2 regions of the Halomonas sp. KX33721 genome follow, and region 1 is predicted to be linked to the other one. Evidence: predicted binding sites of a transcription regulator. Region 1 holds the regulator's gene; the other holds the start of a gene.
The links. The regulator LexA, encoded in region 1, represses DNA repair genes until DNA is damaged. The targets are predictions, from matches to a motif close to TACTGTNTANNTANACAGTA.

Region 1 (9,651 bases):
CTACAAAGAGTTGGCAAGCGATGTCGGTTTTACCCCAGTGCGTCATGGCTTTTTAGAGTCGTGGGCGAAGCAGGGGGTGCTGCTGCTGAACACAGCGCTTACCGTTGAGCAGGGCAACGCCGCGTCGCATCGGGGAAAAGGTTGGGAGCATTTTACCGACCGGGCTATTGAAACCGTGAGTCAGCATGCAGAGTCCTGCGTTTTTTTTGCTGTGGGGTAGCCATGCTCGCCAGAAAAAAGCGCTCATCGATACCTCTCGCCATTTGGTACTTGAGTCACCACACCCGTCGCCCCTGTCGGCGCACCGTGGTTTCTTTGGTAATCACCACTTTTCACGGGCGAATCAATTCTTGCAGGAGCAAGGGCGGACGCCAATTGAGTGGCAATTGCCCGAAACCCCTTAACCTGATGGTCAGTTGCGGGTAGAATGGCGCGCAATTTTGTAAGCATGTCGATGCGACCTAGGTCGCTATCCTGAATCCCCTGCAGTGAGGAAGCCCCATGAGTGTCTACGCCATTAACCATCCGCTTGTTCAACATAAGCTGGGATTGATGCGCGAAGCTGATTTGAGCACTAAGAGCTTTCGTGAACTGGCAGGTGAAGTGGCTAAGCTTTTGACCTATGAAGCAACCAAAGGTCTGGAGCTGGAAGACCATGAGATTCAGGGCTGGAACGGCGAGCCCATTGCGACCCGTCGTTTGAAAGGTAAGAAAGTCACTATCGTGCCGATCCTGCGTGCCGGGCTAGGCATGTTGGAGGGCGTAACGGATTTAATCCCTAGCGCACGGGTAAGCGTTGTTGGCCTTTACCGGGATGAAGAGACGCTTCAACCGGTACCTTACTTCGCTAAATTCGCCAACGACATCGAAGAGCGCATGGCGATTGTGATTGATCCGATGCTGGCGACTGGTGGTTCGATGGTGGCCACGTTGGATATGCTGCGTGAGCGTGGCTGTGAACATATGAAAGTGATTGTCTTAGTTGCTGCCCCTGAAGGGATTAAACGGGTGCAAGATGCTTATCCTGATGTAGAGATTTACACGGCGTCGGTGGATGACCGACTCGATGAGAATGGCTACATCGTCCCCGGCTTGGGAGATGCCGGCGATAAGATTTTCGGAACGCGTTAAGCGCTCCGCCTCAAAAGGCCCCTTACGCTTCGCGTTGGGGGCATTTTTTTGCCTCCGTTACTAATAACCGACCCCCAGGAGTGGTGTGATGACAAACAGTGCTGGTCAAGAGTCGTGGCCTAAAATGCTGCTTACCGGCGCGCAAATGCTGTTCGTGGCCTTTGGTGCGCTTGTGTTGGTTCCGCTATTAACCGGGCTAGACCCCAGCGTGGCACTCTTTACCGCCGGGATTGGCACGTTGGTGTTTCATGGCGTGACCAAACAAACGGTGCCGGTGTTTCTAGCTTCTTCCTTTGCATTTATTGCTCCTATTCAAGGCTCAATCGCCAGTTTTGGTGTTTCTGCCACGCTGGGCGGCCTGATGGCCGCGGGCCTTGTCTATGTTGCCATTTCCCAGGCGGTGCGCTTGAAGGGCACCGCCTGGTTGCATCGTTTGCTACCTGCTGTCGTGGTGGGCCCAGTGATTATGGTGATCGGTTTAGCGCTAGCGCCAGTCGCGGTCAGTATGGCAACCGGTGAAACCAGCGATAATATTAGCTATGGGCAAGCTATTTTTCTCTCCATGGCCAGTCTGTTAGTAACCTTATTGCTCGCGGTGTTTGGCCGTGGGCTGCTGCGTTTAGTGCCGATTATGGGCGGCATTGCAACGGGGTATGCGTTGGCGCTGATTATGGGGGTGGTTGATTTTACTCCGGTGCGTGAAGCGGCTTGGCTCTCTATTCCCAACTTTACCGCGCCGAGTTTTCACTGGGCGGCCATCCTGTTTATGATTCCAGTGGCCATCGCTCCCGCCGTTGAGCATATTGGCGATATGGTGGCGATTGGCTCGGTGACACGTAAAAACTATCTTGAAAAACCTGGCTTGCACCGCACGTTACTGGGCGATGGCTTGGCAACGACGGCAGCAGCCCTGTTCGGTGGGCCGCCTAACACGACCTATTCAGAAGTTACCGGTGCTGTGACGCTAACCAAGGCATTCAATCCAAAATATATGATTGTGGCTGCTGTTATTGCCATCATCCTTGCCTTTGTTGGCAAATTGGGGGCGCTGCTGCAGACAATTCCCGGGCCGGTCATGGGGGGGATTATGACGCTGCTATTCGGCTCTATTGCCGTAGTGGGGATGAATACCCTGGTGCGCGCAGGTCAGTCGCTGACTGCGGCGCGTAACCTAGTGGTGGTGTCACTTATTTTGGTGTTTGGTATCGGTGGTATGCAGTTTGGTGGCGGGCAATTCACTTTGCAGGGCGTTAGCTTAGCCGCTTTGGTAGGCATTGCGTTAAACTGGTTATTGCCCGCAGAAAAAGAGGATGAGTAACCCGTGGCGCGAATGGTGACTTATGAGTGATGCCCTACGATGCTCGTTTCCCGTATTAGGGGTGGCAGCCTGGAGTGGGACCGGTAAAACCACGCTGCTAGAGCAGCTGTTACCTCTACTGCGCGAAAAGGACCTTTCGGTAGCGGTGATTAAACATGCCCACCACCAGTTTGATGTGGATCAGCCGGGTAAAGACAGCTACAAGCTGCGTAGCGCCGGGGCCACTCCTATGCTGATTGCATCGCGCCAACGTTTTGCACTGATGCAGGAGACGCCAGGGCAGAAGGAGCCTGATTTAGCCTATTTGCTTACCCTAATGGCGCCGCATCACCCTGATCTGGTGATTGTGGAAGGCTTCAAAGCATGGCCTATTCCCAAGCTGGTGCTTTACCGAGACGGAATAGGCGATCCGGCTATTTTATGCGATGAGTGGGTGCAGGCGGCTGCGCTTACTGCTGAGCCGCCGGTGGCTCTTAGGCCATCGGTGGCCCGCTTGGCTTTAAATAATTGTGAAGAGATTGCTCGCTGGGTAAGTGAGTGGGCCGACCAACAACGCCGCACTCTGGCTTGATGATGAAAAGGTGACACCATGCAGTTAACCCACCTGAACGCGCACGGCGAAGCGAATATGGTTGATGTCGGCGATAAGCGCGAGACCCGTCGTGAGGCTGTTGCCTCTGGGCGAATCGTGATGCAGCCCAATACTCTGCAGCTATTAAGCGATGGGGCGCTGCCCAAAGGGGATGTACTCGCAACAGCGCGTATTGCGGGTATTCAAGCAGCGAAGCGAACTCATGAACTGATTCCGCTCTGCCACTCGCTGGCGCTCTCCAAAGTAGCGGTGGATTTCGATATTGACCATGCAAATGGCTGGGTGAATGTATCGGCCATGTGTCGCTTGAACGGGCGCACGGGCGTCGAGATGGAAGCGTTGACGGCCGTTTCGGTTGCTTGCCTGACGCTTTACGATATGTGTAAAGCCGTTGATAAAGAGATGCGCATTGAAGCTGTGCAGCTCGACAGCAAGCGAGGCGGATTGCGTGGTGACTATCAGCGGGAGCGTGAGATGGTCACGCCCATTGTCACCGGTGAAGGCGCAGTGGGAGAGGTAAGCTTAGGTGAGCGCTGTGCCTCGCCCTGTGTGCGCGTCAAGTTTTTGGCAGAGCTGCGTGAGCGGGTCGGTGAGAGCGATCTGGCCATTGGGCTTGATAAGCTGCCAAGTCGCGATGTGGCCGGGCTAAAAGCTGCGCTTAGCGCCCAGGATGCACGCTTTTCCGTGCTGGCTGATCAGCGCACTCTATGTGCCATTAACCAAGTGATGGCAAATGATAGCGCTCGTATCACTGATGATGACGAAGTGGCCTTTTTTCCACCGGTAACGGGAGGCTAAGCCGTGTCTGTTAGCGAGCCGACATTGCCAGACATCGCGGTAGAAGTGCAGTCCGCTCCGTTTTCAATGGCGTACGGCTATGAGAGCGCGCTGCGCCAGCGCACCGACATTGGTGCGATTGTGACGTTCACCGGGTTAGTGCGAGATTTTAACGAGACGCCCGACGTAACGGGGTTAACCCTTGAGCACTATCCAGGAATGACTGAGCGCACCTTAACGCAAATTGCTGAGCAAGCCTGGCAGCGCTGGGCGCTGCAGGCGGTGCGTGTTATTCATCGGGTGGGCGACTTATCCCCGGGCGACCCTATCGTTAGAGTGCTGGTGGCAAGCGCGCACCGCCGCGATGCGTTTGAGGCCTGCGATTTCATTATGGATTATTTAAAAACCCAGGCGCCGTTTTGGAAGAAAGAGCACTCCAAGCAGGGGGCGTACTGGGTTAAAGAGCGCCACACCGATCAGCAGGATGCTGAACGCTGGTAACACCTGTGTTTAAGGCTCGTCGTTTAACTCTTCGATGGTCGGCATTTCAGCGGCCATGATCTGCAGGTGCACGTCTGGCATATGTTGCAAGTGGTTAGCCAGCCAGTGCACCAGCCTTGGCTGCAGCGCATGGCGCAAATCAGCCAAGGTGTCTGCCTCAATCTCTTCTAGCTGCTCATCCAGCCACTCGCTGAAGCTATCTTCATCCATAGGGCTTGCGCCGTTGGCGTCAAGCATCAGACGACCAATACGACACCATCCCGTTTCTGTTGCTGCTACCGGTAGCGCTAGAAACAGACTGCCACGACGGGCAGTGGGATGGCTGCTCTCAAGGCCAGGGTGAGGCACGACGCTATTTTGGTTAACAATGCAAGGCGGCTGTGGGTAGCGCGTTTCGCAGCGCAGCCCTTGGTGGTCAAGCACGATCATATCGCCATTCACCGGTGCTAGCGGCGCTCTGATACCTAGCTCCTCAGCAAGCGCTTGGTGCGCCTCCTGATGGCGCGCTTCACCATGTACCGGCAGTAGCATTTTGGGCCTCACCCACTGGTAGAGCTTTTTCAGCTCTTCCTGAGCGGGGTGGCCGGTGGCATGAAGCTCGGGGTGGTTCATTTCGTCGAACAGCGTGACACCGAGTTGCAGTAAACGTTTTTTAAGCTGCTCGATAGGGCGCTCATTGCCTGGAATTGTTTTGGCGGAAAAAATCACGCTATCGCCGGGTTCCAAGTCCACAAAGGGGTGTCGACGCTGCGCTAAACGCTGCAAGGCAGCGCGAGGCTCGCCTTGGCTACCGGTGGCAATAATCACGACCTCCTCCGGTGGTAGATAGCCCAAATCATGGGGTGGCACCAGGGGGGGGAAGTTATCCAGATAACCAAGGCCTCTAGCAACACTGACCATGCGCTCCATTGAGCGGCCCATCAAACTAACGCGACGGCCACACGCTTGGGCCGCTAAGCCAATGGCCAGTACGCGCGCTAGGTTGCTAGCAAAACAGGACACTACCACGCGGCCTTTACACGCTTTCAATGTGGTGGAAAGCGCCTTGGCAACATCCCCCTCGCTGCCCGACTGCCCTGGCATTGGCGCATTGGTCGAGTCACCTACCAGAAGATCCACCGGCGCCAGTGCTCTAAACTGGGCAGCGTTCACGGGGGCGCCAATCAGTGGGTTGGGGTCGAGTTTCCAGTCGCCGGTGTGCAGTATGCGGTAATCACCCGCCTGCATCATGATGGAGCAGCTTTCGGGGATGGAGTGGGTAACACTCAAGTAGCGCAGTGTAAATGGCCCGCTCTCCACCGCATCGCCTGGTTCAATCACTTCAATGGAGGCGCTGCTGAGCTGGTGTTCGGCGAATTTGTAACGCAATAGCCCTGCTGCGAGAGGAGTGGCAAAGATAGGGCAACCCCATTTGGGCCATAGCCACGCCACCGCACCAATATGATCTTCATGACCATGGGTGATAAACAGCGCCTTAGGTGTGATCTTCAGTGCCTCTAGGGTATCGGTATTAGGTACTTGCAGCGGCGAGTTGGGCAGGTCTTGGCGAATCATCATGCCGCAATCTACGGCGATCCACTGGTCGTCGTATCCATACAGCGTAAGATTCATTCCAATTTCACCACATCCACCTAGCGGGAGTAGGCGCAGGGGCGGGCGACGACGGGGACGAAGTTGAACGCGGGATGGATGCATCAGTTATGAAAAGCCTAGAAAGTAATTCCTTAACTATACGGGAAGCGGGGGGCGGGTAACAATCATCGCGGCACCTGACCACGGTGCTTCCTCATCGTGCTTACGGTACACTACCGCCGCTAATGTGGTTTACCTGCTGGTAGGCAGGTGCTTGGCGAGCGTGCCGTTAAATACGTTAAGAGTGTTTGTTATGTCTCATTACTATCGTTTAGTTGTTTCCTGCCCAGATCAAGTGGGCATCGTGGCGCGTGTCTCAAGTTTTATTGCTCAACAAGGCGGCTCAATTACCGAAGCCAGCCAGCACTCTGACTTAGAGACTGGCCGCTTTTTTATGCGTTACGAGATTCTGGCGGATTCTCTGGGTATGTCGGCGGAAGCACTGCGCACGTCGTTTGAGCCGGTGGCGGCTGAATTTGATATGCAGTGGTCGCTGGTGGATACCCAAAAGCGCCGCCGTGTGGTGTTGATGGTGTCTCGGGAATCCCACTGCTTGGTGGACCTTCTCTACCGCTGGCAGGCAGGTGAGTTGGATTGCGATATTGTCGGCGTTATCTCTAATCACGATGATATGCGCTCGCTGACTGAATGGTATGGCATCCCTTATCATCATGTACCAGTTGACCCGGCTAATAAACAAAAGGCTTTTGAACAGGTGCAGGAGCAGATTGATGCTGCCCGCGCTGACTGCATAGTGCTGGCACGCTATATGCAAATTCTGCCACCTTCGCTTTGTGAACGGTATGCAGGGCGCGTGATTAACATTCATCACAGCTTCTTGCCTTCCTTTGCGGGTGCCAAGCCGTATCATCAAGCCTATGAGCGGGGCGTGAAACTGATTGGGGCAACTTGCCACTATGTGACAGAAGAGCTGGATGCAGGCCCCATAATTGAGCAGGACATTCACCGGGTCAGCCACTGTCACACGCCTACTGATTTGGTACGTTTTGGTCGCGATGTGGAAAAAGCGGTATTGGCGCGGGGGCTGCGTTGGCACCTAGAAGATCGCGTGCTAATTCACGGCAACAAAACGGTCGTTTTTAGCTAATCGGCAGAAGGGGGGCGCTATGTCGTTTGCACAAAGCGTATTGGCACCGTGGGCACTCGTGATGACGTGGCTTTTATCGTTGGGTGTCATCGTCTGGTGCTTATGCCTGCGCCCCTGGCGGCCACTACTTGAGGATACAGCGCTTCAGCACCGCTGGATGGCAGCTACGTTGGCCGTCATGTTGATGTGGCAATTGCGTGCGCAAGCGGTGGACTGGTTAACGCTTCACTTGGTGTTTACGGTGCTGATGACGCTAGTCTTTAAAATGCCGCTGGCGTTGATCAGCAACGTGATGATTAATGTCGCCATGGTAGCTATTGGCAGAAACGATTGGTCGCTAATGGGGGCAAATATGCTGGTGACAGGTATTGTGCCTGCGACCGTGACCGGTTTTGTATGGCGAATCGTTGACCGTCGGTTGCCTGATAATTTGATGGTGTTTTTATTTGCTTGTGGCTTTTTTGGAACGGCCTTGGCGACCTTAGGGGGAGGGCTATCTGCTGTTGCGCTGATTATCGTAGCGGGCACTGATCCCGAGGCCGTCTATCTCGCCCAAGAGTATGCCCGCTTTTTACCGTTACTGATGCCGTCAGAGGCATTTATAACCGGTATGCTGCTGAGTATTTTACTAGTGTACCACCCAAGCTGGGTGGCCACCTTTAATGACCACCGCTATATCGACTTGCAGTAGCCTGCCTTACAGGTTGGGCAACTAGCCAAGCGCTTGCCCATTACCACCGCGAATAACACCAACACCCACGCCTTCAATATCAAGCTGCTGAGTGCGTAGGTCGATCTCAATTGGTGCGAAATCTGCGTTCTCGGCAATCAGTGTTACTTGATGCCCTTGGCGTTTAAAACGCTTGACTGTTACTTCGTCTTCTAGTCGTGCCACGACAATTTGCCCATCGCGAACGCGGTCAGTGCGATGCACGGCCAGAAGGTCGCCTTCAAGAATGCCTACATCTTTCATGGATAGGCCGCGCACCCGTAGCAGGTAATCTGCTTTAGGCGTGAAGTACTCAGCGGGCAGCGGGCAGTAACGGTCAATATGTTCAGCCGCAAGGATAGGGCTGCCAGCGGCGACCTCACCAATCACAGGAAGCCCATTGGGCAGCGGCTCATTAGTAGCAGGTGCTGCAGCCGCTGGCGTTTCAGTAAGCTCCTGCGGCTCCTGGTTAGGTAAGCGGATGCCTCGTGATGTATTGCGAATTATACGAATAGCGCCTTTGCGCTCGAGCGCACGCAAATGCTCTTCTGCTGCGTTAGGCGAGCGGAATCCCAGCGCTTTGGCAATTTCGGCGCGGGTAGGGGGGTAGCCAAGCTCACCCATGGTCTTAACAATAAAATCAAATACGTGCTGCTGACGTGCTGTGAGTGGACGCGACATACCAAACTCCAAAACAGTGAAAAGACAGTAGCTACATGTCGGCTTAATCAGTATGTGTTTAAGTATACAGTATGTTGCTCTGTCCAGTACATGACGAGTTACACCCAACCGAGACAGTCGTTAAGTGTTTAGTTAACGCTTACTACCCTTTGGATAAGAGATTGAGCCAGCAGGGGTTATGACATAGTATTCAGCTATGTTTAAAACACCTGTTTTTTGGAGGGCGCTATGGCCCAATCGGATACGGTAACGCGTATTTTAGATACTGCAGAGGTACTGTTTGCAGAGCGAGGCTTTGCCGAGACGTCGCTGCGTAATATCACCAGCAAGGCCCGGGTTAATTTGGCGGCCGTGAACTACCACTTTGGTTCCAAAAAAGCGCTAATTCAAGCGGTGTTTTCCCGCTATCTCGATCCATTTTCAGAGCGTTTTCACACCGCACTGGACGAGCTAGAAGCTCACTATCAAGGCCAGCCTATTCCTCTAGAAGTGCTGTTAGAGACCATGGCCACTACGGTACTGGCAGTGCCCGCCGAACGTAATAGCCTGAAGGTATTTATGCGGCTACTAGGGTTAGCCTACAGTCAGGCGCAAGGGCATCTGCGTCGCTATATTCAGCAGCAGTATGGCGATGTATTTACCCGTTTTACCGAGCTGGTGCGTAAAGCCACGCCTGAGCTGCCGGACGCCGAGCGCTTTTGGCGGCTACACTTTATGCTAGGCACAGTGATATTTACGCTCTCAGGACTGGATGCCCTGCGTGATATTGCTGCAAAGGATTATCAAGAGCAGGTGACGGTGCGTGACCTTGTGCGGCGGCTACGTCCAGTCGTTGTTGCTGCGATGAACGCGCCGCTACCGGCTGCGGTTGAAGAGGGAAACCATGGCAACGCCCAGGCTAGCTGAATTACCGCCTTCCCAATCTGGTTGGGTGGAGATTGACACCCAGCGGCAGCGGTTGCGCTGGTGGCAGGGAAAGGAAGTGAACTATGAGTGCGCGATCTCCACTGGGGTTGCTGGCGTAGGGCAGCAAGAGGGTAGCGGCCAAACACCGCTGGGCTGGCACTATGTCCGTGCGTCTATCGGCAAGGACTTGCCTGATAATGCGGTATTTCGTGGTCGCCGATGGACTGGCGAAGTATTTTCGCCTGAATTGGCGACCAATTACCCTGAGCGAGACTGGATTCTAACGCGCATTATGT
Region 2 (9,651 bases), on a different contig from region 1:
AAAAGAGCTCTCCATTCCAGTGCATTTGCACTGCCATGCGACGACCGGCTTATCCACGTCGACCATCCTGAAAGCGGTCGAAGCGGGGGTTGATAACGTCGATACGGCGATCTCCTCCATGTCGATGACCTATGGCCACAGTCCGACTGAATCCGTGGTTGCCATGCTCAAAGATACTGACCGCGACACTGGGCTAGACCTGGAGTTGCTGGAAGATATCGCCGGCTACTTCCGTGAAGTGCGCAAAAAGTACGCTTCTTTTGAAGGTTCGCTGCGCGGCATCGATTCGCGCATTCTGGTGGCCCAAGTTCCCGGCGGTATGCTCACCAATATGGAGAGCCAGCTAAAAGAGCAGGGCGCTGGCGACAAGCTGGATGACGTGCTGAGCGAAATCCCCCGCGTACGCGAAGACCTCGGCTTTATTCCGTTGGTGACGCCCACCTCACAGATTGTGGGCACTCAGGCAGTCATGAACGTCATGATGGGCGAGCGCTATAAGTCGATCTCTAAAGAAGTGCAGGCGCTGCTGAAGGGCGAATACGGCTCTGCCCCGGCTCCTTTCAATGCCGAATTGCAAAAGCGTGTACTGGAAGGCGGCGAGCCGATTACTTGCCGCCCGGCAGATAATCTCTCTCCAGAAATGGACAAGCTCGCGGCCGAGCTGAAAGAGAAAGCCAGCGCCGATAGCATTCGCCTTGCCGAGGGCGAGCGGGAAGTGGATGACGTGCTGACCTATGCGCTGTTCCCGCAGATTGGCCTGAAATTCCTCAAAAACCGCGACAATAAAGACGCCTTTGAGCCTGCGCCCGAAGCGCCTCAGGCAGCCGCCCCAGCTAAGGCAGAGGCTCCCGCAGCAGCACCTGCGCCTGCCGGTGGTCCGGAAACCTACACCGTGAAGCTCAACGGTAAGGCTTACGTGGTCGAGGTGTCGGAAGGTGGCGAGATTGGCGATATTCAGGAGCAGCCTGCTGCACAGTCTGAGGCCGCCGCCCCAGCGCCCAGCGGTGAAAGCATCGATGCGCCGCTGGCCGGTAACATCTTCAAGGTGAATGTACGCCCAGGCGACCAAGTGGCCGAAGGCGATGTGGTGATTATCCTGGAAGCCATGAAGATGGAAACCGAAGTGCGTGCCAGCAGTGCCGGTACGGTATCGAAAGTCAACGTCAGCGAAGGCGATAGCGTCGCTGTTGGCGATGCACTGATTGAGCTTTAAGGGCAACTCGGGAATGGATAAATTAATTACCTTATGGGAAGGCTCCGGGCTCTATAATCTGGAGCTGGGCCAAGCGGTTATGATCCTGGTAGGGCTTGGGTTGCTCTACCTGGCGATCTACAAGAAGTTTGAGCCCCTGCTGCTGGTGCCAATCGGGTTTGGCGGTATTCTTGCCAATATTCCTGAGGCAGGCTTGGCGATTTCAGCGCTGGATCAAGCGATTGAAGTCGCCAAGCCCGCCGTGCTGCAGCAAATGGCTACAGCGTTGGGCGCGACGCTAGATCCGCTGACTGGGGTAGAGGGTTGGCGCGAGACGCTGAAAGCGATTGCCCATGATTCGGCGGCGCCGGATCAGCTGCGCGCCGCGAAAGATATTGCAGTGAGCGTCGGCTACAGCGACGGCATGCTGTATAACTTCTACAAGGTTGCCATTGGTTCTGGTATCGCGCCGCTACTGATCTTCATGGGCGTAGGGGCGATGACCGATTTTGGCCCGCTGCTGGCCAATCCGCGCACGCTGTTTCTGGGCGCGGCGGCACAGTTCGGCATTTTCGCTACGCTGTTCGGCGCCGTGCTGCTCACGTCCATGGGCATTATGGACTTCTCGCTCAATCAGGCGGCAGCGATTGGTATTATCGGCGGGGCAGATGGCCCGACCTCTATCTATGTGTCCAGCGTACTTGCGCCGGAGCTGCTGGGGGCGATTGCCGTGGCCGCCTATGCCTATATGGCGCTGGTGCCATTGATCCAACCGCCGATCATGCGCCTTCTGACCACTGAAAAAGAGCGCAAGATCACCATGACGCAGCTGCGTCCGGTCTCCAAGCTCGAAAAAGTGGTCTTCCCGCTGATGCTGTTGATCGCTGTGGCGCTGTTTCTACCGGACGCGGCACCTCTGCTAGGCATGTTCTGCTTTGGTAACCTGATGCGCGAGTGCGGTGTGGTTGAGCGCCTTTCCGATACCGCGCAAAACGCGCTGATCAATATCGTGACGATCATCCTCGGGCTCTCTGTGGGCTCGAAACTGATGGCCGATAGCTTCCTGGCGTTTGAAACCCTGGGTATTCTGGGACTGGGGATCGTAGCCTTCGGCATCGGCACCGCCGCTGGCGTATTGATGGCCAAGCTGATGAACCTAGTCAGCAAAATGCCCATCAACCCGCTGATTGGCGCGGCGGGTGTGTCTGCCGTGCCGATGGCGGCGCGTGTGGCGAATAAGGTGGGTCTGGAAGCGAACCCGCATAACTTCCTACTGATGCACGCCATGGGGCCGAACGTTGCTGGGGTCATTGGTTCGGCAGTGGCTGCCGGTGTGATGATCAAGTACCTGGGCTAAGCGGCTAGTTAGACAGCACGTCTGCCGCTATAGAACGCGGCTTACCGAGCAAGCGCTCGTGTAAGCCGCGTTTTTTTTATGTTCGCTGTAGCTCAATGGATGTTTTAAGGCGGTTTTCCAGTCCGCTGATATCCAGCTCGACATCGCGTGGCCAGCCAATGGTTAAGCTCACTCCGTTGCCATCGTACTCCGCCTGTTGCACGGGCAGTGCCTGCTCGTCGCACCAAGCGCGGGCTTGCGCTTCGTGGGCGAAGCGGACCTTTAATAAATAGCTATCCCGCTCGACGACTTCCCGGGTGGGCAGCGTTTCCAGCCCGGCATTGACCGCCTGCGCATAAGCGCGTGCCAAACCTCCGGTACCTAACTTGGTGCCGCCAAAGTAGCGAATCACCACGCAACCAATTTCGCCAATCTGGCTGCCCTGCAACGCCTGGAACATCGGACGGCCTGCGGTTCCGCCGGGCTCGCCGTCGTCGGAAAAGCCAATATGCGTTTGCTCTCCAGGAGGTCCGGCGATAAACGCAGTGCAGTGATGGCTGGCATTCGGGTGGGCAGCTTTGGCCGCTTGAAGCAGCGCGTCGAAGGCGTCGGTGGTAGGAGCGTGGCACACCCAGGCCAAGAACTGACTCTTTTCAACGTCAATCTCGGCGGTGTGCCATGTCTTAGGGGCTAAATCAGGGACTCGATAGCGCAAATAGTACTCCCGGCAGGGTGGATAACGTTAATGGTGCCGGGTTTCCGTTGCGTGGTGGGCTACGCCCATTACCATGCCCAGCACCTGGATATCACAATTATGCAGGAAGACTTCGGGCATCGCTGCATCTTCGGGCCATAAATGAATGCCTAAACGGCTGATAGAGAGCTGCTTCAGCGCCACTTCCCGCTGGTTAATCGTTGCTACGACGGTTTCTTGATGAGCGTCGTGCTGGTGGCGATGAATGATGATGACATCGCCGTCGAAGAGGTTGCAGTCGCGCATGCGATCGCCGCGAATACGCAGGGCGTAGGTGTTGCGACGTGTGACGCGAGGGGGTGTGCACGCTTGGCGCGCATGTGATGAGGCGCTGCGAGACGCTAGTGGGGTAGGCGTCGATGGCGCTACCGGTTGAGACAGCGTCTGAGAGGGTACGTAAGAAGGTACGTGAGACGTTACCTGAGGGGATAGGCAAATCGTCATAGTGTGTTCTCCCATGCAGCGCCCGTTGCCAAGGCGTTTGATTGAGTCGATAGCTGTAGTTTTATTCTGTGGTGTCTATTTATACAGTTGTTACAGTATAAGCCTGTTTTTGCATACAGTGCTAGTGCTGTCTCACACCTGGGTTTCTTACGCGGAAATTGAGACAGGTCACGCTGCGACCCAAGACCGCAGAGCGTGACTGGCGAGAAAGGGCCTTTCCGTGTAGAGTTCGACCCAAAATCAACGTGCCTGGAGTGTCTTTTGAGCCTGTGCCTGCAAGCCCGACAATTGGCCTGTGAACGCGACGACCGTTGGCTGTTTGAAGGGCTCGATCTCGATATCCAAAGCGGTGAGATCGTGCGCATTGAAGGCCCCAACGGCAGCGGCAAGACGACCCTGCTGAAAATACTCTCTGGCCAATTAACCGATTACCGTGGCGAGCTTTACTGGAATGGCGAACCCATGCGCCAAGCCCGTGAACATTTTCTCGCCAATTTACTCTATCTAGGTCATGCCCCAGGCGTGAAAGCAGGCCTGTCACCGCTGGAGAATCTAGCTTGGTATCAGGCGCTTAGCGGGGAAAAGGGCAGCGAACCTGCACGTGAGGCAGCGTTGGCTGCCGTTGGGTTGGCGGGGTTTGAAGATGTCCCCGCCGGCCAGCTTTCAGCCGGGCAGCAGCGGCGCGTGGCGCTGGCACGCCTGACCCTGACCCAGCGGGTGCTGTGGGTGCTCGACGAGCCTTTCACCGCAATCGATCGCCAAGGGGTGGCGGCGCTAGAGGCACAGTTGGTGGCGCATGCACAGTCTGGCGGCTGCGTTCTGGTCACCACCCACCACGCGTTGACCGAGTCACCTGTGCTTAGGCGCATTCAGCTGGGGTAAGAAGGAGACAGCGTTGCAACGTTCATACGCTCAACTGAGCACCCCAGAGGTGGCTATGCATGCACCCCAGGGCGGTTTGATGGTGGCCATAAAGGCAACCCTCAAACGCGACCTCACCTTGATGTTGCGCCGTCGTGGCGAAGTGCTCAATCCGCTGGTGTTCTTTGCGCTGGTGATTACCCTGTTTCCCATTGGTATTTCACCGGATCCAGAGCTGTTGGCAAGCATTGCGCCAGGGCTTTTATGGGTGGCCGCACTGCTCGCGGCACTGCTTTCGCTGGATAGCCTGTTTCGCAGCGACTACGACGATGGCAGCCTGGAACAACTATTACTGGCACCCCAGCCGCTGGCGGCGCTGGGGTTGGCAAAAGTGGCGGTACATTGGTTGCTGACGGGGCTGCCGCTGGCACTGATGGCACCGCTGCTGGGCATCATGCTGTCGCTTCCAGCGGGAAGCTACGCCGTGCTAGCGCTGTCGTTGGCACTCGGTACGGCCAGCTTGAGCTTAATTGGGGCGATCGGAGCGGCGCTAACAGTAGGGCTGGCCCGTGGCGGTGTGCTGCTCTCGCTGCTAGTGCTGCCGCTCTATATACCAGTACTAATTTTCGGCGCAGGTGCCGTACAAGCCGCTATTTTTGGCGAGGGTATTGCCGCGCATCTGGCGATTTTAGGCGCACTGTTAGCGCTGGCGCTGATGTTGGCTCCCTGGGCCATTGCGGCATCGCTGCGCATCAGCATTAACGGTTAGAGGACGGGAACACCATGTGGGCCTTTATCAACAAACTAAGATCACCCAAGTGGTTCTATGCCATTAGCGCCAAGCTGCAGCCACTTTTTTGGGTGGCGGCGACGCTGCTGCTGTTGGTAGGCACCGTCTGGGGGTTGGCCTTTGCGCCTGCGGACTATCAACAGGGCAATAGTTTTCGCATCATTTATGTCCACGTACCCGCCGCATTCCTAGCCCAATCCATCTTTGTCTCCATGGCGGTCTCCGGGCTGGTATTCATGGTCTGGAAGATCAAAGTGGCGGATATGGTCGCCACCGTGATGGCCCCGCTGGGTGCCGCGATGACCTTCGTAGCGCTTTTTTCGGGCGCAGTATGGGGCGTGCCCACCTGGGGAACCTGGTGGATGTGGGATGCACGGCTTACCTCCATGCTGATTCTGCTGTTTCTCTACCTGGGCGTAATTGCCTTGCGCGGTGCGTTTAGCAGCCGCGATAGCGGCTCCCGTGCCGCGTCGGTGCTAGCGATGGTGGGCGTGATCAATATTCCGATTATTAAGTACTCAGTGGATTGGTGGTACACCCTTCACCAGCCCGCCACTTTCACGATTACAGGGCGCTCTGCCATGACCATGGACATGTGGGCACCGCTGCTGATCATGGTATTGGGCTTTTACAGCTTTTTTTATTGCGCTCACGCTGATGCGCACGCGCAGCGAGATTCTGCGTCGAGAAGCCAATAAGCGCTGGGTGCGCGAGCTTGCCGAGGAGACGAACTAATGGCCTTTTCCTCGCTAAACGAATTTTTTGCCATGGGCGGTCACGCGGTCTACGTGTGGGCTGCCTGGGGAGTCACTGCGCTGTTGATGCTAGTGATTGTGTGGCACGCACGTCAGGAGCGCCGCCAGCTACTCAACGTGGTAAAGCGCCGGGCGCGTCGTGAAAATGCCCAGCGCAACGCTCAGCCATCGCACGCGCAGCCCCTGCAAGAGCCAGTTAACTCTGCTCAGAAGGACGTTCACCATGACGCCTAAACGTAAACAGAAGCTGTTTGTTATCTTAGGGCTATTGTCGCTCACCGCCATTGCGGTGGGGCTCACCCTGTATGCGCTGCGCGCCAATATCAATCTGTTTTTCAGCCCGGTACAAATTGCCCAAGGCGATGCCCCTATGGAGCGCCAAATTCGCGCGGGGGGCATGGTCAAAGAGGGCTCTGTGTCCCGCGACCCGGAAAGCCTCGATGTTGAGTTCGTAGTGACTGACTACGTGGATGATCTAGAGGTCTACTACAGCGGTATTCTGCCGGACCTGTTCCGTGAAGGGCAGGGCGTGGTGGTGGTTGGCGAGCTTCAGGCCGATGGCCGCCTCTACGCCGATAAAGTACTGGCGCGCCACGATGAAAACTACATGCCGCCCGAAGTGGCGCAGGCACTGGAAGAAGCAGGCTACTCCCCGGCCGACTTTCAAGCGAAAGCTGCCGAAGTGGGCAAGCGCCTAGAGCAGGAAGGCTCCCCAGAAGGAAGCGACTATTAACGACTGCACGCACGCTGTGCGATAAAGCCTGATGCTAATTCGGAGCACCCATGTTGATTAAGATCATTCCTGAAATCGGCCACTTTGCCCTGGTCATCGCGCTACTCATGGCGGTGGTTCAGGCGGTGATGCCGCTTGCCGGGGCTGCCACGCGTCGCCCGCTGTGGATGGCCTATGGTCGTCCCATGGCCATCGGCCAATTCCTGTTTGTGACCATTGCCTACCTCTGCTTGACCGCCAGCTACATGCTGGACGATTTCAGCGTGGCTAATGTCGCTAACAACTCCAACTCTCTGCTGCCCTGGTACTACAAATTCAGCGCCGTGTGGGGTAACCATGAAGGCTCGGTGCTGCTATGGAGCTTGATGCTGGCGGGTTGGGGATTCGCGGCATCGGTCTTCTCGGGCGACTTGCCCCGCGACATGGTGGCCAGAGTGCAGGGCATCATGGGCATGGTGTGTGTGGGCTTCTTGCTCTTCATTTTGATGACCTCCAACCCCTTCGAGCGCTTGCTGCCCAACATGCCGCAAGATGGCGCCGACCTGAATCCGCTGTTGCAGGATTTTGGCCTAGTGGTTCACCCGCCGATGCTCTACATGGGTTATGTGGGCTTTTCGGTGGTGTTTGCTTTCGCGATTGCCGCCCTGCTGGGCGGGCGCTTAGACGCCGCTTGGACCCGCTGGGCGCGCCCCTGGACCAACGTGGCCTGGGCGTTTCTCACCGTCGGGATCGCACTCGGCAGCTGGTGGGCCTACTACGAGCTTGGCTGGGGCGGCTGGTGGTTCTGGGACCCGGTGGAGAACGCTTCGCTATTGCCCTGGCTAACGGGCACGGCACTGGTTCACTCGCTGGCGGTGACCGAAAAACGTGGCTCGTTCAAGAGCTGGACGGTGCTGCTGGCGATCTCGACGTTCTCGCTGTCGCTGATGGGCACCTTCTTGGTGCGCTCGGGCGTACTGACCTCGGTCCATGCCTTTGCCAATGACCCCACCCGTGGCTTCTTCATTTTGATGCTGCTGGCGATTACCGTCACGCTATCGCTGCTAGTGTTTGCCCTGCGTGCGCCGCGGGTGAGCCATAAGGTCGGTTTTAACTGGCTCTCGCGGGATTCGCTGCTGCTGATCAACAACATCATTTTGGTCATCATGACCGTCACGGTGCTCTTGGGCACGGTGTACCCGCTGATTCTGGATTCTCTGGGGTTGGGTAAAATCAGCGTAGGCCCGCCTTACTTCAATGCGCTGTTCGTACCGCTCACCGTGGTGATGTGTGTCTTCATGGGCTTGGGGCCGGTGGCGCGCTGGAAAAGCATGAGCGGTCGTGAGCTGTGGCGCAAGCTAGGTCTCGCGGCGGCAGCTGCCATCGTGCTGGGTGTGGCCATGCCGTTGGTCTACGGCGGCGAATGGAACCTGTGGGTGTCGCTGGGCATTATTTCTGCGCTGTGGATCGTCTTGCCGATGGTGCGCGACCTGTTCGACAAGACCCGTCACGCCAGCTCGTTTGTCGCCGGGCTGCGCAAGCTCTCGCTCTCTTATTGGGGAATGGTGCTGGGCCACGTGGGCATTGCGGTGACCATCGTGGGCGTTGCCGTCGTTTCGAACTACAACATCGAACGCAACGTGCGCATGTCGCCGGGCACCACCGTGGAAGTGGCGGGCTATCAGTTCACCATGACGGAACTCACCAACCGACGTGGCCCCAACTTCCTGGCCGATACTTCGATCATTCAGGTACAGCGCGGGGACGAGGGACGCAGCTTCGTGATGCGCCCCGAGAAGCGCCTTTACCTCGCCACCGGCATGCCCATGACCCAAGTTGCGCTGCGCCCTGGTTTGTTCCGCGACCTCTATGTGGCCATGGGTGAAGACCTGGGCGACGGCAGCTATGCCATGCGCGTCCAGTACAAGCCGTTTGTGCGCTGGCTGTGGTTAGGCGGCCTGCTCATGGCCTTCGGCGGCATCTTGGCCGTAGCGGATAAGCGCTACCGCCGCGCAGCCGCGCGCCAACCTGCATCCTCACGTATTGATCAATCTCCGTCACAGGAGGCCACGGTATGACACGCCGCCTGCTGTTGCTTCTTTTACCCATCGGTTTTGTGGGCATCGCGCTGTTTCTCTATCAAGGGCTGGGGCGCGACCCTTCACAGCGAGACTCAGCGCTGATGGCGCGGGATTTTCCTGCGTTCGAAGCCTCCACGTTGCGGGATGCCAACCGTCAGGTGGATCAATCGCTGCTGACAGGGGAGGTCACGCTCGTCAACGTATGGGGCGAATGGTGTCCCGCCTGCAAGCAGGAAATGCCGCAGCTGTTAGAACTCGCTGATAACGGCATCCGTATGGTGGGCATCAACTACCGAGATACCCGCGAGAAAGGCTTAGAGTTTTTAAGCGAGTTTGGCGACCCCTTTGAAGTGAATGTTTTCGACCCTGAAGGCAGCCTGGGCTTTGATCTTGGCGTTTACGGCGCACCGGAAACGTTCTTGGTGGATGCCGATGGAGTGATTCGCTACCACCATAAAGGCTACGTGTCACCTGAAGACGTTCGTGAACGCATCCTGCCGGAGGTAGAAAAATGGCGTTAATGCGTGGGATCTTCGCCGTGATGCTGCTGGCACTGGCGGGCAGTGTCGTGGCGGCAGGCATTGAAGTTCGCGAGTTCGACGACCCGGTGATGGAGCAGCGCTACCGTGACCTCACGGCCTCCATGCGCTGCCCGTTATGCGAAAACCAGGCTATCGATGACTCGGACGCGCCGATCTCTGGTGATATGCGCGAACGGGTCTATCA

Region 2: a site for LexA is predicted at 3,796-3,815, ahead of A3220_RS17660 (S24 family peptidase). Genes of this name have one in related genera too.

Annotation. Positions count from the first base shown of each region.
Region 1 is NZ_LVIA01000032.1:39,813-49,463, reverse strand. Features, by position in the region: partial or broken gene ung (uracil-DNA glycosylase) at 1-404, shown strand, start outside; gene upp (uracil phosphoribosyltransferase) at 502-1,131, shown strand; gene A3220_RS12210 (uracil-xanthine permease family protein) at 1,220-2,449, shown strand; gene mobB (molybdopterin-guanine dinucleotide biosynthesis protein B) at 2,472-3,020, shown strand; gene moaC (cyclic pyranopterin monophosphate synthase MoaC) at 3,039-3,839, shown strand; gene moaE (molybdopterin synthase catalytic subunit MoaE) at 3,843-4,319, shown strand; gene A3220_RS12190 (ribonuclease J) at 4,329-5,930, opposite strand; gene purU (formyltetrahydrofolate deformylase) at 6,205-7,059, shown strand; gene A3220_RS12180 (energy-coupling factor ABC transporter permease) at 7,079-7,750, shown strand; gene lexA (transcriptional repressor LexA) at 7,772-8,449, opposite strand; gene A3220_RS12170 (TetR/AcrR family transcriptional regulator) at 8,678-9,355, shown strand; gene A3220_RS12165 (L,D-transpeptidase) at 9,333-9,651, shown strand, end outside.
Region 2 is NZ_LVIA01000003.1:52,782-62,432, forward strand. Features, by position in the region: gene oadA (sodium-extruding oxaloacetate decarboxylase subunit alpha) at 1-1,213, shown strand, start outside; gene A3220_RS00535 (sodium ion-translocating decarboxylase subunit beta) at 1,227-2,549, shown strand; gene A3220_RS00540 (YigZ family protein) at 2,626-3,243, opposite strand; gene A3220_RS17660 (S24 family peptidase) at 3,271-3,726, opposite strand; gene ccmA (cytochrome c biogenesis heme-transporting ATPase CcmA) at 3,988-4,608, shown strand; gene ccmB (heme exporter protein CcmB) at 4,664-5,356, shown strand; partial or broken gene A3220_RS00560 (heme ABC transporter permease) at 5,371-6,112, shown strand; gene ccmD (heme exporter protein CcmD) at 6,112-6,366, shown strand; gene ccmE (cytochrome c maturation protein CcmE) at 6,356-6,865, shown strand; gene A3220_RS00575 (heme lyase CcmF/NrfE family subunit) at 6,916-8,922, shown strand; gene A3220_RS00580 (DsbE family thiol:disulfide interchange protein) at 8,919-9,446, shown strand; gene A3220_RS00585 (cytochrome c-type biogenesis protein) at 9,437-9,651, shown strand, end outside.